3 regions of the Streptomyces sp. A01 genome follow, and region 3 is predicted to be linked to each of the others. Evidence: riboswitches for the same ligand, from Rfam matches in the RefSeq annotation. Region 3 holds a riboswitch; each other region holds the start of a gene.
The links. A riboswitch is a leader RNA that binds a small molecule or an ion and turns the genes downstream of it on or off. The one in region 3 is predicted to bind cobalamin.
Positions count from the first base shown of each region.

Region 1: another riboswitch for cobalamin. It lies ahead of AC5P1B_RS24445 (cobalamin biosynthesis protein); the one in region 3 lies ahead of metE (5-methyltetrahydropteroyltriglutamate--homocysteine S-methyltransferase).
Region 2: another riboswitch for cobalamin. It lies ahead of AC5P1B_RS20090 (energy-coupling factor ABC transporter permease); the one in region 3 lies ahead of metE (5-methyltetrahydropteroyltriglutamate--homocysteine S-methyltransferase).

Region 1 covers NZ_JBWLKN010000019.1:80,817-85,490, reverse strand. Annotated here, with positions in the region: gene AC5P1B_RS24455 (inorganic phosphate transporter) at 1-1,325, shown strand, start outside; gene AC5P1B_RS24450 (hypothetical protein) at 1,431-1,670, shown strand; cobalamin riboswitch at 2,074-2,269, shown strand; partial or broken gene AC5P1B_RS24445 (cobalamin biosynthesis protein) at 2,399-3,370, shown strand; gene AC5P1B_RS24440 (cobyric acid synthase) at 3,628-4,674, shown strand, end outside.
Region 2 covers NZ_JBWLKN010000014.1:55,065-59,738, forward strand. Annotated here, with positions in the region: gene AC5P1B_RS20080 (GNAT family N-acetyltransferase) at 1-177, shown strand, start outside; gene AC5P1B_RS20085 (TIGR03557 family F420-dependent LLM class oxidoreductase) at 316-1,290, opposite strand; cobalamin riboswitch at 1,559-1,746, shown strand; gene AC5P1B_RS20090 (energy-coupling factor ABC transporter permease) at 1,776-2,474, shown strand; gene AC5P1B_RS20095 (energy-coupling factor ABC transporter substrate-binding protein) at 2,471-2,926, shown strand; gene cbiQ (cobalt ECF transporter T component CbiQ) at 2,933-3,682, shown strand; gene AC5P1B_RS20105 (energy-coupling factor ABC transporter ATP-binding protein) at 3,679-4,533, shown strand.
Region 3 covers NZ_JBWLKN010000001.1:446,462-451,135, forward strand. Annotated here, with positions in the region: gene metE (5-methyltetrahydropteroyltriglutamate--homocysteine S-methyltransferase) at 1-1,771, opposite strand, end outside; cobalamin riboswitch at 1,925-2,146, opposite strand; gene tsaD (tRNA (adenosine(37)-N6)-threonylcarbamoyltransferase complex transferase subunit TsaD) at 2,328-3,422, opposite strand; gene AC5P1B_RS01810 (SSI family serine proteinase inhibitor) at 3,710-4,108, shown strand; gene AC5P1B_RS01815 (hypothetical protein) at 4,196-4,354, opposite strand; gene AC5P1B_RS01820 (cytochrome c oxidase assembly protein) at 4,456-4,674, opposite strand, start outside.

The sequences.
Region 1 (4,674 bases), on a different contig from region 3:
TCGTCACGGCCTTGGTGTTCGATTTCACGAACGGCTTCCACGACACGGCCAATGCCATGGCCACCACCATTTCCACCGGGGCGCTGCGGCCCAAGACCGCAGTGGCCATGTCGGCGGTGCTCAATCTGGTGGGCGCGTTCTTGTCCGTGGAGGTCGCCAAGACCATTTCCGGAGGAATCATCGATGAGAACTCCGGTATCCAACCTGAAGTGATCTTCGCGGGCCTCGTCGGAGCCATCGTCTGGAATCTCCTGACGTGGCTGGCCGGGCTCCCGTCCAGTTCCTCCCACGCCCTCTTCGGCGGTCTGATCGGCGCGACAGTGGTCTCCGTCGGCATGGACGGCGTCAACGGCGACGCGGTCGTCATGAAGGTCCTCATCCCCGCGGTGGCCGCACCGCTGGTGGCGGGCATCGCCGCCCTGGCCGCGACCCGGCTCACGTACCGGCTCGCCCGCAACCGCGACTCCCAGGACACCGCCAAGGGCTACCGCGCCGGGCAGATCGCCTCGGCCGCCCTGGTCTCCCTCGCGCACGGCACCAACGACGCGCAGAAGACGATGGGCGTCATCACCCTGGCCCTGGTCACCGGCGGCGTCGTCGCACCCGCCTCCGACCCGCCGCTGTGGGTCATCGTCTCGGCCGGTATCGCCATCGCGCTCGGCACCTATCTCGGCGGCTGGCGCATCATCCGCACCATGGGCAAGGGCCTCACCGACATCCAGCCGCCGCAGGGCTTCGCCGCCCAGACCGGCGCCGCGACCGTGATCCTGGCCTCCTCGCACATCGGTTTCGCACTCTCCACCACCCAGGTCTGCTCCGGCTCCGTGATGGGCTCGGGTCTCGGCCGCAAGGGCGGCGTGGTGCGCTGGTCCACCGCCGGGCGGATGGTGCTCGCCTGGGGCCTGACGCTGCCCGCGGCCGGGCTGGTCGCCGGTGCTGCCGCGCTGCTCGCCGAACGTGGCGACTGGGGCGTGGCCACGGTCGCCGTGCTGGCCCTCCTCGCCTGCGGCGCCATCTGGGCCGCTTCCCGCCGCAAGCCCGTGGACCACACCAACGTCAACGAGGCCGAGATCGTCGGTGGCGTCCCGGCCGCAGCGGCCGCCGAGGCCGCGGACGGCACGAAGGACGCCGCCGAGCCGGTGGGCGTGGTCACCGCCGCCCTGCAGAGCGTCGCACCGCCGCCCGCCGGGCCCATCGCCCAGCGGTCCGCCTCCGAGCAGGAGTCCGGCGCGCCGTCGGCAGCGGAGTCGGCCACCGTGCCCGAGCCCGAGCCCGCCGCTTCGGTACCCGCCCCCGCCCCGGCCCCGGCACGGGCCTCCGTCTGACCTCTCGTCCGGGCGCCGCTTCCATCGGCGCCCGGACCTCCGCGCGGCCCGTACGGTGCGCGGCCCCCGTAGCGCCACACCCCAAGGAAGCAAGGAAACATCGCCATGAGCATCGACTGGGCAGCACTCGGTGAGGTCTTCGGTGTCAGCCTCGTGGTGACCGTCGCCATGGTGGGCGTCTTCACGCTCGGCATCGTCGGCACCTCGCACAAGCCGACCCGCCAGCAGGACGGCACGGCGGTCGCCACCACCAGCCCCAGCGGGCTGGCGCGCTCCGGCGCGTACGCGTGCTTCGCGCTGTGCGCGGCTGTGGTCTCGTACGGGATCTACCTGATCGTCGCCTAGCCCGCGCCCCTTCGGCCCCTTCGGCCCCTTCGGCCCTCTCGGCACGGAAACCTCTGGCCCGCCGCCCGCGACGCGCCCGCACAGCGCGCCCGGGGCGGCGGGCTTCCCCGTTCCCGCGGACGCCCTTCCCGCTCCCGGAGGACGAACCAGGCAGCGGCGGACGGGGCAGGCGGACGCGCGCCCGGAGGGGGCCTGGACGCCGACCACCGCCGCCGCCTCACCGCCGCCCCACCGCCACCGCGGCACCACCGCCGTCGCACCGCCCTCGCCGTGGGGCTCGCGACGCCGTGGGGCTCGCGACCGCGGTACGCGCCCCGATCGGACGCCGGGCGCGAGCCGGTGGTACGGCCGCCCGCGTGGGCGCCCCGCGCTACCCCGTCGCAGGTCAACCGCAAGTTGACGGCTCTTCGTGAGCCGTGGTGGACTGCCGGGGCCAAACGGCGACAGCAGAGGAAGCCGGTGTGAATCCGGCGCGGTCCCGCCACTGTCACCGGGGAGCGCTCCCCCAGCGTGTGGTCACGGCTCGGTCCCCGAGCTGGAAGGCCCGGGTGCGGCGCCGATCCGGGGAGCCAGGAGACTCTCGCCGCCGATCACGTCGAGCCAGGGCGCGGACCCTGAGTGAGGACACATCGCCATGGTCGGCTGTCACAGAACGCCCTGCGCCGCGCACGTTCCCCCACCTCCGCCATGTCCCCTCCCCCTTCGAGGCGCGACGGCGAGCTGACCCGATGCGTGCTCCTCAGTTTCCGTACGCGCGCGATCCGTACGGGCCTCTTCCCTACGCGTACGGCGCCGCCCTCGGCTATCTCTGCGACCTCGCCGTGGGCGACCCGCCCCGCGCGCACCCGGTGGCCGCCTTCGGGCGCGCGGCGGGCGCCGTGGAACGACGGCTGTGGCGTGACGACCGGGGACGTGGGGCGCTGCACACGGCGATCTGTGCCGGAGGCGTCACCCTGGCCGCCGTCGCGCTGTCCCGCACTGTGCGGCGCTCCGCTCTGGCCGATACGGCGCTGACCGCCGCCGCCACCTGGGCCGTGCTCGGGGGGACGTCGCTGGGTCGCGAGGCGCGCGTCATCGGCGCCGCGCTCGCCGCCGGGGACCTCGCCGCCGCGAGGGCGGCGCTGCCGGGGCTGTGCGGGCGTGACCCGCAGGCGCTGGACGGGCAGCAGATCGCGCGGGCGGTCGTGGAGTCGGTCGCCGAGAACACCTCGGACGCCGTGGTCGGCGCCCTGGTGTGGGGCGCTGTCGGGGGCGTGCCCGGACTGGTGGGCTTCCGGGCGGTGAACACGCTGGACGCGATGGTCGGTCACAAGTCGCCCCGCTACCTGCGGTTCGGCTGGGCCTCGGCCCGGCTCGACGACGTCGCGGGCTGGCCGGGCGCGCGCCTCACCGCCGTGCTGGCGGCGCTCGCCGGGCCCGACCGGCGCGGGGCGTGGCGCGTGGCGCGCCGGGACGCGGCGAAGCACCCGAGCCCCAACGCGGGTCCGGTCGAGGCGGCCTTCGCCGGTGCCCTGGGTGTCCGGCTCGGCGGCATCCTCGCCTACGCGGGCCGCGTGGAGCACCGGCCGGTGCTCGGCGCGGAGAACCGGCCGGTGGAGACGGCCGACATCGAACGGGCGGTACGGCTCTCGCGCCGGGTGAGCACCCTCGCGCTGACGGCCGCTGTCGCCGGGCGCGTGGGATACGGCATGGTCCGGCGCGGGTTCGCCGCCTCCCTTGCGGGGCAGCCCGGAAGGTGCGGCGCCGGGTGGCGGCGGGCGGCATTCGGCCTGGCGCTGGCGGGAAGCCTGCTGGCGGCCAAGCCGATGGCTTCTCCGGCGCCGCCCCGTACCGCGGGCACCGACGCCGGCGGTGACGGCAGGGGCACCAGAGGCGCCAGCGCCGACCACGGCAAGGACGAGACCAAGGGCAGGACCAAGGGCGAACGGCCCGGCGTGAGCAAGGCCAAGGGGGGCGCATGAGTGACGCTGGGCGCGTGGGTGGCGGGCTGCTGGTCGCCGGTACCACCTCGGACGCGGGCAAGAGCGTGGTCACCGCGGGCATCTGCCGCTGGCTGGCCCGTAAGGGCGTCAAGGTCGCGCCGTTCAAGGCGCAGAACATGTCGCTCAACTCCTTCGTCACCCGCGAAGGCGCGGAGATCGGGCGGGCGCAGGCCATGCAGGCCGCGGCCGCCCGCGTGGAGCCGACCGCGCTGATGAACCCGGTGCTGCTCAAGCCCGGTGGCGACCGCACCAGCCAGGTGGTGCTGCTCGGCAAGGCGGTCGGCGAGTTCACCGCGCGCGGCTACTTCGAGCGGGAGGACGGCCGGGAACCGGGTCCGGGCCGGGCTCAGGGACGGGACGGAGTCCGGCCGCGGGGCCGGGAGGCGTTGCTGTCCACGGTCACGGACTGCCTGGCCGAGCTGCGCCGTACGCACGACGCGGTGATCTGCGAGGGCGCGGGAAGCCCCGCCGAGATCAATCTGCGGCGCACCGACATCGTCAACATGGGGCTCGCGCGCGCCGCCCGGCTGCCGGTCGTGGTGGTCGGCGACATCGACCGCGGCGGCGTCTTCGCCTCCTTCTTCGGCACGACCGCCCTGCTCTCAGCGGCGGACCAGGCGCTGATCTCGGGCTATCTCGTGAACAAGTTCCGCGGCGATGTGAGCCTGCTGGAGCCGGGCCTCGACATGCTGCGTGAGCTGACGGGTCGGCCCACGCTGGGCGTGCTGCCGTTCGCGCACGGCCTCGGGATCGACGAGGAGGACGGGCTGCGGGTCTCGATGCGCGGCGCCGTCAGGGAATCGGTCGTGGCACCGCCGCACGGCGCCGACGTGCTGCGGGTGGCGGTCACCGCCGTCCCGTTGATGTCGAACTTCACCGATGTGGACGCGCTGGCGGCCGAACCCGGCGTCGTCGTCCGGTTCGTGGACCGCCCCGAGGAGCTGGCCGACGCCGACCTGGTGGTGGTCCCCGGCACGCGCGGCACGGTGCGCGCGCTGGCGTGGCTGCGGGAGCGCGGTCTC
Region 2 (4,674 bases), on a different contig from region 3:
TACGCGGCGGCCGTGACGGCAGCCGTGAGCAAGGCCGCCGTGGACGCGGGAGAGCGGACGGTGCTGCTGTTCGCCAACCTCGCCAACACCGCGACCAACGCGCTGTACCAGCGGCTCGGTTACCGCCCTGTCAGCGACCGGGTGCTGTTGACGCTCGCCCCGCAGCCCACCTCCTGAGCCGGTCCGGCGGGCGTTATCTCTGATCCTGGCGGGTCCAGGTGCTCCTGGCGGGTCCAAGTGCTCCTGGCGGGTCCAAGTGCTCCTGGCGGCGGCGCCAGTGGCTGCTGTGCGCCGCCGTATCGATGGCCGGCCAGGTCAGGCCACGGCGCGCGCCGTGAGCCGGCGCATCGGGCCGTCGAGTTCCCTCGCGTAGAAGTCGATGAAGCCGTCGGGGTCGGGGCCCGCGTTCTGCATCACCAGGTGGTCGAACCCGGCGTCCGCGAAACCGCGCGCCGTGTCCACGTACCGGGCGGGGTCGGGGCCGCAGGCGAACTTCTCCATGATGTCGTCCTGGGTCACCGTGGTGGTCGCGGCGTCGAAGTTGACCGGGTTGGGGAGTTCGCTCATGACCTTCCAGCCGGTGAGGGCCCACCGTGAGGTGTCCAGGGCGGCCTTCGCCGCCGTGTGCTCGTCAGCCGCCCACGCCATCGGGACCTCGGCGTAGCCCGGCCCGGTGCCGCCCGCCGCGCGGTAGCGCTCGACGATCTCCGGTTTGTCCTCGGTGGCGAACAGGCCGTCGCCGAGTTCGGCGGCGATGCGCGCGGACGGCGGGCCGCTGGCGGCCACAGCGATCGGTGGGGCCTCCTCGGGCAGGTCGAAGACCCGGGCGTCCTCCAGTCGCAGATACTTGCCGTCGTACGAGCGGTATCCGCCGCGCCACAGCAGGCGAATGATCTCCAGTGCCTCACGCAGCATCGCGTGGCGGGTGCCCACCCCGGGGAACTCGCGCCCGACGACGTGCTCGTTGAGCCGCTCACCGGAGCCGATGCCGAGCGTGAACCGGCCCTCCGAGACCAGCGCGAGCGTCGCCGCCGCCTGCGCGATGATCGCCGGGTGGTACCGGACGGTCGGACACGTCACGCCGGTCGCGAGGCCGATGCGCTCGGTGCGCTCCGCGATGGCGCCGAGGACGGTCCACACGAACGGCGAGTGGCCCTGGTTGTCCAGCCAGGGGTGATAGTGATCACTGACCTCGACGAAGTCGAAGCCGGCGTCCTCCGCTCGCTGTGCCTGCCGGACCAGCTCCGCCGGGCCGAACGCCTCGGCGGCCAGTTTGTAACCGATCTCCATGTGCCCTCACTCCCTGGCGGTTCCGCGTTCACCGGCTTCCCCGCGTCTCGCACCCCCCGGTGGTCCGTGTCCCCCACGGGTCCCGGCCGACGATGGCGTGCGAGCGCCCGCCGCCGGGCCGTCCTGTGGCTGTCGGCGTCGGGTGCCACACGAGCGGGGTGGATAAACCCTCCAGGCCCTGGACATGAGGCCGACCGACGGCGCCCTGAGGTGCGGAGGGGAACGCGATGAACGCGCGTGCGCGGGTTGTCGCAGGCTGGGGCGGCCGCTACTGTCTCAGGGCCTTGGTGCACGGGAAACCGGTGAAGAACCGGTGCGGCCCTCGCCACTGTGATCGGGAAGTCCAGTTCCATCCCTCGGGAGCCACTGGATCGCCAACAAGACGGCGATCTGGGAAGGCGGAGCTTGACGGCATGACCCGTAAGCCAGGAGACCGGCCAAGGCGCGTCGTCCATCCACGAGGTGCTGGAGAGGTCTCTTACGTCATGCACATCGCCGAGGGGTATCTGCCCCCGTTGCACGCGGTCGCCTGGGGCGTCGCGTCAGCTCCGTTCGTCGCCCACGGTGTCCGGGCACTCACCCGCGAGGTCAAGGCGCACCCCGAGAGCACCCTGCTGCTCGGTGCGGCCGGAGCCTTCACGTTCGTCCTCTCCGCGCTCAAGATCCCCTCAGTGACGGGGAGCTGCTCCCATCCCACGGGAACGGGACTCGGAGCGATCTTGTTCAGACCGCCGGTCATGGCGGTGCTCGGCACCATCACGCTGCTGTTCCAGGCGTTGCTGCTGGCGCACGGCGGCCTCACCACCCTGGGCGCCAACGCCTTCTCGATGGCCATCGTCGGGCCGTGGACCGGCTACGGGCTGTACTGGCTGCTGCGCCGGTTCGGCGCGCCCCTGATGGTCTGCGTGTTCTTCGGGGCCTTCGCCGCCGACCTCAGCACCTACTGCGTGACCAGCGTGCAGCTGGCGCTGGCCTTCCCGGACCCGAGCAGCGGCTTCCTGGGCGCGCTCGCCAAGTTCGGCGGCATCTTCGCCGTGACCCAGATCCCGCTGGCGGTCAGCGAGGGCCTGCTCACCGTGCTGGTGATGCGCCTCCTGACCCAGTCGAGCAAGGGCGAGCTGACCCGGCTCGGCGTGCTGCTGCCCGGCCGCAAGGGCCGCGACGAGAAGGCGGTGGCGGGATGAAGCGCGACACGAAGATCAACGCTCTGCTGCTGCTGATCGTGGCCGCACTGGCCGTGATGCCGCTCGTGCTCGGTCTCGGGGACGACAAGGAGGAGCCGTTCACCGGCGCCGACGCGCAGGCCGAGACGGCGATCATCGAGAACGAACCGGACTACGACCCGTGGTTCTCACCCCTGTACGAACCGCCGTCGGGCGAGATCGAGTCGGCATTGTTCGCCCTCCAGGCGGCGCTCGGCGCGGGCGTCCTCGCGTACTACTTCGGGCTGCGCAAGGGGCGCCGCCAAGGGGAGGCCCGCGCGGCGGCCGCAGGTACGGCGGAGGGGACGGCCGCCACGTCCGGCGAAGCCGAGCCCACGGACGAACGCCCAGGCACGACCGCGGACACGGACACAGGGGCGGACGCGGACGCGGGCGCGCCAGTGAGCGGCACTCCCGGCTCACCCCGGTCGTAGCCGCCGATGCTCCCCATCGACGCGGCGGCGCACAGCAGCCACTGGCGCCGCCGCCACCCCCTGGACAAGGCATGCCTGGGCCTGGGGCTGACCGTCCTGGCGATCTCACTGCCCCCGTGGCCGGGCGCCCCGCTGATCGCCGCGGTGACACTGACCGTGCTCATCGGCCCGGCCCGGGTCGTACCGCGGCAGCTGTGGCGGGCCTGGCGCATCCCGCTCGGCTTCTGTGTGACCGGCGCGGTCCCGCTGCTGTTCGAGGTGGGCGGTCCTGACGGTCTGGTCGCGCTCGCACCGAACGGGCCGGTCCTCGCGGGGCAGCTGCTGGCGCGCACCTCGGCGGCCTCGCTCGGCCTGCTGCTGTTCGCGTTCACGACGCCCGTCTCCGATGTGCTCCCCCGGCTGGTCCGGGCGGGCGTGCCGCCCGCCGTGGTCGACGTCGCGCTCGTGACGTACCGGATGAGTTTCCTGCTGCTGGACTCGATGGCGCAGATCCGGCAGGCGCAGGCGGCCCGGCTGGGCCTCACCACCACCAGCGCCCAGTGGCGGTCGCTGGCGGGGCTGGGGGCGACCGCGTTCGTCCGTGCCTTCGACCGCGCCGCCCGCCTCCAGTCGGGCCTCGCCGGGCGGGGGTACGACGGCACGCTGCGGGTGCTGGTCCCCGAGGCGAAGATCTCGCGTTCCTTCCTGGGGGCGACCGCCGCACTGCTGGCGGCCCTCACCGGCCTCACCCTCGTCACCGAAAGGTTCCTCCCATGACCTCGCAGCGGCCCGTCATCGAACTCGTACGGGCTGAGTACGCCTACGAGGACGGTCCGCCCGTGCTGAGCGGGGTGAGCTTCGCCGTGCGCGAGGGGCGGGCCGTGGCGCTGCTCGGCCGCAACGGCGGCGGCAAGACGACCATGCTGCGGCTCCTCAACGGCGGCCTGCGGTGCGCGGACGGCCAACTGCTGCTGGAGGGCGAGCCCGTCCGCTATGACCGCAAGGGCCTGACGCGGCTGCGCACCACGGTGCAGCTCGTCGTGCAGGACCCGGACGACCAGCTCTTCGCCGCCTCGGTCGCGCAGGACGTGTCGTTCGGCCCGATGAATCTGGGGCTGTCCGAGGAGGAGGTGCGCGGCCGTGTACGGGAGGCGCTGGACGCGCTCGACATCGCGGCGCTTGAGGACCGCCCGACCCACCTGCTCTCGTACGGGCAGCGCAAGCGCGCGGCGATAGCGGGGGCGGTCGCGATGCGCCCCCGGGTGCTGATCCTCGATGAGCCCACGGCGGGGCTCGACCCGCATGGTCAGGAGCGGCTGCTCGACGTCCTCGGCCGTCTCCAGGCCGCGGGCACGACCATCGTGATGGCCACCCACGACGTGGACCTCGCTCTGCGGTGGGCGGACGACGCGGCCGTCCTGACGCCGGAGGGCCTGCGTACGGGACCGGCGGCCGAGCTGCTCGCCGACCAGGACCTCCTCGACGCCGCCCGGCTCCGCAGGCCGTGGAGCGTGGCGGTCGCCGAGATGCTGCGCGCCCATGGGCTGCTCACGGAGCCGGGCTTCGCGCCCCGCACGCCGGAGGAGCTGACCCTGTGGTCCACGACGCTCCCCCGGCCCAGCGCCTAGGCCGGGTCCCGGCGGGTCATGCCAGGGAGGGGTGCCCATGTCCGTGCGTCGCACGCAGACTGCGGGTGCGTCGTGGCTGGTCGCGCAGTTCCCCGCGCCCCTGGCAGGGCATGCTCCTTCGCTGTGCCAGGGCTGCTCCTC
Region 3 (4,674 bases):
GGGCGGTGTCGCCGAGCGGCTGGTCGTCCCGTACGAAGGACCAGGCGAGCATGGTGACCGGGCCGGTCAGCATGCCCTTGACCGGGCGGTCGGTGAGTGACTGGGCGTAGGAGGTCCAGCGCACCGTCATGGGCTCGGGGCGGGAGATGTCACCGGCGAGGATCGGCGGCCGGACGTACCGGGTGCCGTAGGACTGGACCCAGCCGTGCTGGGTCGCGAGGTAGCCGGTCAGCTGCTCGGCGAAGTACTGGACCATGTCGTTGCGTTCGGGTTCGCCGTGCACCAGCACGTCAAGGCCCGCCTTCTCCTGGAAGGAGAGGACGTCGCGGATCTCGGCCTCGATGCGTTCCTCGTACGCCGCCCTGTCGATGCGTCCGGCCCGCAGTCCGGCGCGGGCGGTGCGCAGCTCGGTGGTCTGCGGGAACGAGCCGATGGTGGTCGTCGGCAGCAGCGGCAGCCCGAGGTGGGCGTGCTGGGCGGCGGCCCGCACCGGGTAGGGCTGGGAGCGGCGCACGTCGGCGTCGGTGACGGCGGCGGCGCGGGCCCGCACCGCCGGGTCGCGGGTGAGCGCGGAGCCCGCGCGGGAGGCCAGGTCGGCGCGGTTGGCGGCGAGTTCGGCGGAGATGGAGCCGGTGCCCCGCACCAGGGCGCGGGCCAGCGTGACGATCTCGCCGCTCTTCTGGAGGGCGAAGGCGAGCCAGCGGCCGACCTGCGGGTCGATGTCCCGCTCGGCCGCCGCGTCCAGCGGTACGTGCAGCAGCGAGCAGGAGGACGCCACGTCGACCCGGTCGGCCAGTCCGAGGAGGGTGCCAAGGGTGGCCAGGGACTTCTCGTAGTCGTTGATCCACACGTTGCGGCCGTTGACGACCCCCGCGACCAGGCGCTTGCCGGGGAGCCCGCCGACCCGGGCGAGGTCGTCGAGATTGGCGGCGGCCGCGCCCGTGAAGTCGAGCGCCAGCCCGTCGATGGGCGCCTTGGCCAGCACGGGCAGGGCCTCGCCGAGCCGGTCGAAGTACGAGGCGACCAGCAGCTTGGGCCGGTCGGCGAGCCCGCCCAGCTCACGGTAGGCGCGGGCCGCGGCGTTCAGTTCCGCGGGCGTCCGGTCCTGGACGAGCGCGGGCTCGTCGAGCTGCGTCCACCGAGCGCCCGCGGCCCGCAGATCGGCGAGCACCTCCGCGTACACGGGCAGCAGCCGGTCGAGGAGGGTCAGCGGCTCGAAGCCGGGGTCCACACCGGGGGCGGGCTTCGCCAGCAGGAGGTAGGTGACGGGGCCGACCAGCACAGGGCGCGCGCAGTGGCCGAGAGCGATGGCCTCCTTCAGCTCGGAGACCTGCTTCGCCGAGTCGGCGGTGAAGGCGGTGTCGGGGCCGAGCTCGGGCACGAGGTAGTGGTAGTTGGTGTCGAACCACTTGGTCATTTCCAGCGGCGCGACCTCCTGGGTGCCGCGCGCCATGGCGAAGTAGCCGTCGAGCGCGTCCTTTTCGACGGCGGCGCGGTGCCGGGCGGGGATCGCGCCGACCATCACGCTGGTGTCCAGGACGTGGTCGTACGCCGAGAAGTCGCCGCTGGGGACCTCGTCGATACCGGCGTCGGTGAGCTGGCGCCAGCTCTCGGCCCGCAGTGCCGAGGCGGTCCGCTGGAGTTCGGCGGCGCTGACGCGGCCCTTCCAGTAGCCCTCGATGGCCTTCTTCAGTTCCCGGTTCCGGCCCTGGCGGGGGTAGCCGTGCACGGTGGCCTGTGTCGCCGCTGCTGTGGTCTTGGTGACGGTCAACAGAACTCTCCTTCGCGAGTATGTCTCCGTATGACCCGGGGGTTCGAAGGCGCGAAGGGATGGCGGACCGGGCGGAGAATCCCGCTGTGCCGCGGGTGCCCGCCTGGTGCGTACGCCGACCCGCCCACGAGGTCACCGAGTTCTCCGCACACGGGAGGCGTGCGGGCAGTGGCAGGTCTTCGGACTCGCGGGCGTCTCTCGTGAAACACGAGGTTCCTACTGGCCGTCGCTTCCCAGACCCCGGCCGGGGCCCAGTGCGTGTGACGGCGGTCGTTCCCACTCACCGCTGCGGGGCAGTCCCGGATTCCCACCGGGTTCCCTCTTGCGACGCGCCTGCCTGGCGGACAGGGCGAACCAGCTGCACCAGTCACCCTAGGCGCTCGGCTCGCTCCGCGAACAGCACTGCCCGCATGCCGGACTATGACGTGAGACACCGTGCGAAGCGGCGAGGTCCGGGGGCCGGGACGCACGCGGGCGGGCGCGGAGCGCCAGTCGTCACCGCTCCGCGCCCGCCGCGCGGCCGTCAGGGCCCCTCAACCCCGGCGGCGTCCGGTCGTCAGGCGGCCCGCACGGCTGCTGCCCGGCTGACCGGGTGCAGCGCCGCGTACTCCAGGGGCGCCGACGGGTCGATGGACATCTCCAGCGGCGCGGGGGCGGCGCCCGCGCGGACCAGCAGATCGCCGACCGCGGCGATCATCGCGCCGTTGTCGGTGCACAAGTTCAGCGGCGGCACGCGCAGCGTGACCCCGGCCGCGGCGCAGCGCTCCTCGGCCAGCGCCCGCACCCGGGAGTTGGCGGCCACGCCGCCGACCACGACAAGGGTGCGCACCCCGTGCTCGGCGCACGCGGCGACCGCCTTGCGGGTCAGGACGTCGGCGATGGCCTCCTGGAGCGAGGCGGCGCCGTCGGCCACCGGCAGCTCCAGGCCACTGGCGCGGTGCTGCTCGGCCCAGCGTGCCGCTGCCGTCTTCAGCCCGGAGAAGGAGAAGGCGTACGGGGCCTCCCGCCGTCCGGTCAGCGGGCGGGGGAGCGGGACGGCGCGCGGGTCCCCCGTGCGGGCCGCCCGGTCGATCGCGGGCCCGCCCGGATAGGGCAGCCCGAAGACGCGCGCCACCTTGTCGAAGCACTCACCGGCGGCGTCGTCGAGGGTGTCGCCGAGGTGCGTGATGGGGTCGCGCGCCAGGTCGCGTACGAGGAGGAGCGAGGTGTGGCCGCCGGAGACGATCAGCACCACGCACGGGTCGGGCAGCGGGCCGTGCTCCAGGGTGTCGGCGGCGACATGCCCGGCCAGGTGGTGCACCCCGTACAGCGGCACGTCCAGCGCGTACGCCAGCCCTTTCGCACCGGCCAGCCCGACCTGGAGCGCGCCGGACAGCCCGGGCCCGGTGGTCACGGCGACGGCGGAGACGTCGGACATGGTCAGCTCGGCACGCGCCAGCGCCTGGCGTACGACGGGCGCCAGGGCGTGCACATGGGCGCGGGCGGCGATCTCGGGCACCACGCCGCCGTAGCGCGCGTGCTCGGCCATGCTCGACGCGAGCGCGTGGCCCAGCAGCCGCCCGTCGCGGACCAGACCGGCGCCCGTCTCGTCGCATGACGACTCGATGCCCAGCACCACCGGAGAGCCCACGGCACCGCTCCTTTTGCCCATACCTGGTTATTGCGAGTTCTTCGCAATAAGGATACGGCCGATCCTGGCCCCAGTCGCCCGCTGCGGTGCCGACGCGGCGTGCTCCGGTCGGGTGGCGGCGGCGTGGTCCGCGCGGGCCGTACGAGTGGCGCTCCGGTGTGGCGGCTTGTCGCGCGGGGCGGTGCCGGGGTGCGCTGGCCCTCGCGGCCGCGCGGGTGCGGCGCGGCCGTCGCCGCGGTCAGGACCTGACCAGGCGGACCCGCACCTCCGCCGCTGGCCTGTCGGTCAGCAAGCCCCCGGGAGATCCCGTGCACCGTCTCGCCCGCACCGCGGCCACCGTCGCCGCGGCGACCATGACCGCCCTCGCCGCCCTCGGCGGCGCCCCGGCGCAGGCCGATCAGAAGCCGCTGAGCGATCTCTTCCTGACCGTTTCAGGGCAGGAGGGTGCCTGGGTCAGGGGCGTGCGGCTGCTCTGCGAGCCGACGGGCGGCCCGCACCGGGACGCCGACGCCGCGTGCGCCGCGCTCGTCCGGGCCGGGGGCGATCCGGGCCGGCTGACCGCCGACCCGCTCGTGTGCCCGCAGCAGTACGACCCGGTCACCGTCAACGCCGCCGGCACCTGGCGGGGTGCCCCGGTCGCCTGGCAAAGGACCTACGCCAACGCGTGCCGGATGGGGTCGGCGACCGGGCCCCTGTTCCGGTTCTGAGCGGGCGCCTCCCAGCGGGCGGTTCTGAGCGGGCGCGGCACCCGGTCCGAGCGGGCGGCTGGGCCCCTGCCGGACTCGCTCTTCTCCTCAGGTGCCCCGTGCGGCCACCACACCCACCGTCAGCAGCCCGAGCACGACCCAGCCGAACCACAGCCAGCCGTTGCTGCCCAACGCCACGGTGTAAGCGGTGACCGTCACCAGCCCGCCCACCGTGAATACCGCCATCGCCTTCGCAGATCCGGGCATCCCCGCAACCTCCTCAACGGACCGGGCGGAAGATCCGTCCAGACCACGGCCAGGAGGCCATGTTCTCCCGGCGAGGGGTGGTACCGCTACTGGTCGGACCGCTACCGGCTCCGGGCCTGCAACGACGCGAGGTAGTCGTTGTAGGCGTTGAGCTCCTTGTCGCCGTCCCTGTCGGCGACCCGGTCGGCGCGCCGTGCGGTCCGCTGCTCGGACTTGTACCACTGGAAGACCAGAGCGATGAGCACCAGCAGGGACGGGACCTCACTGAACGCCCAGGCGATGCCGCCCGCCGCGTTCTGGTCGGAGAGCGCGTCGATCCC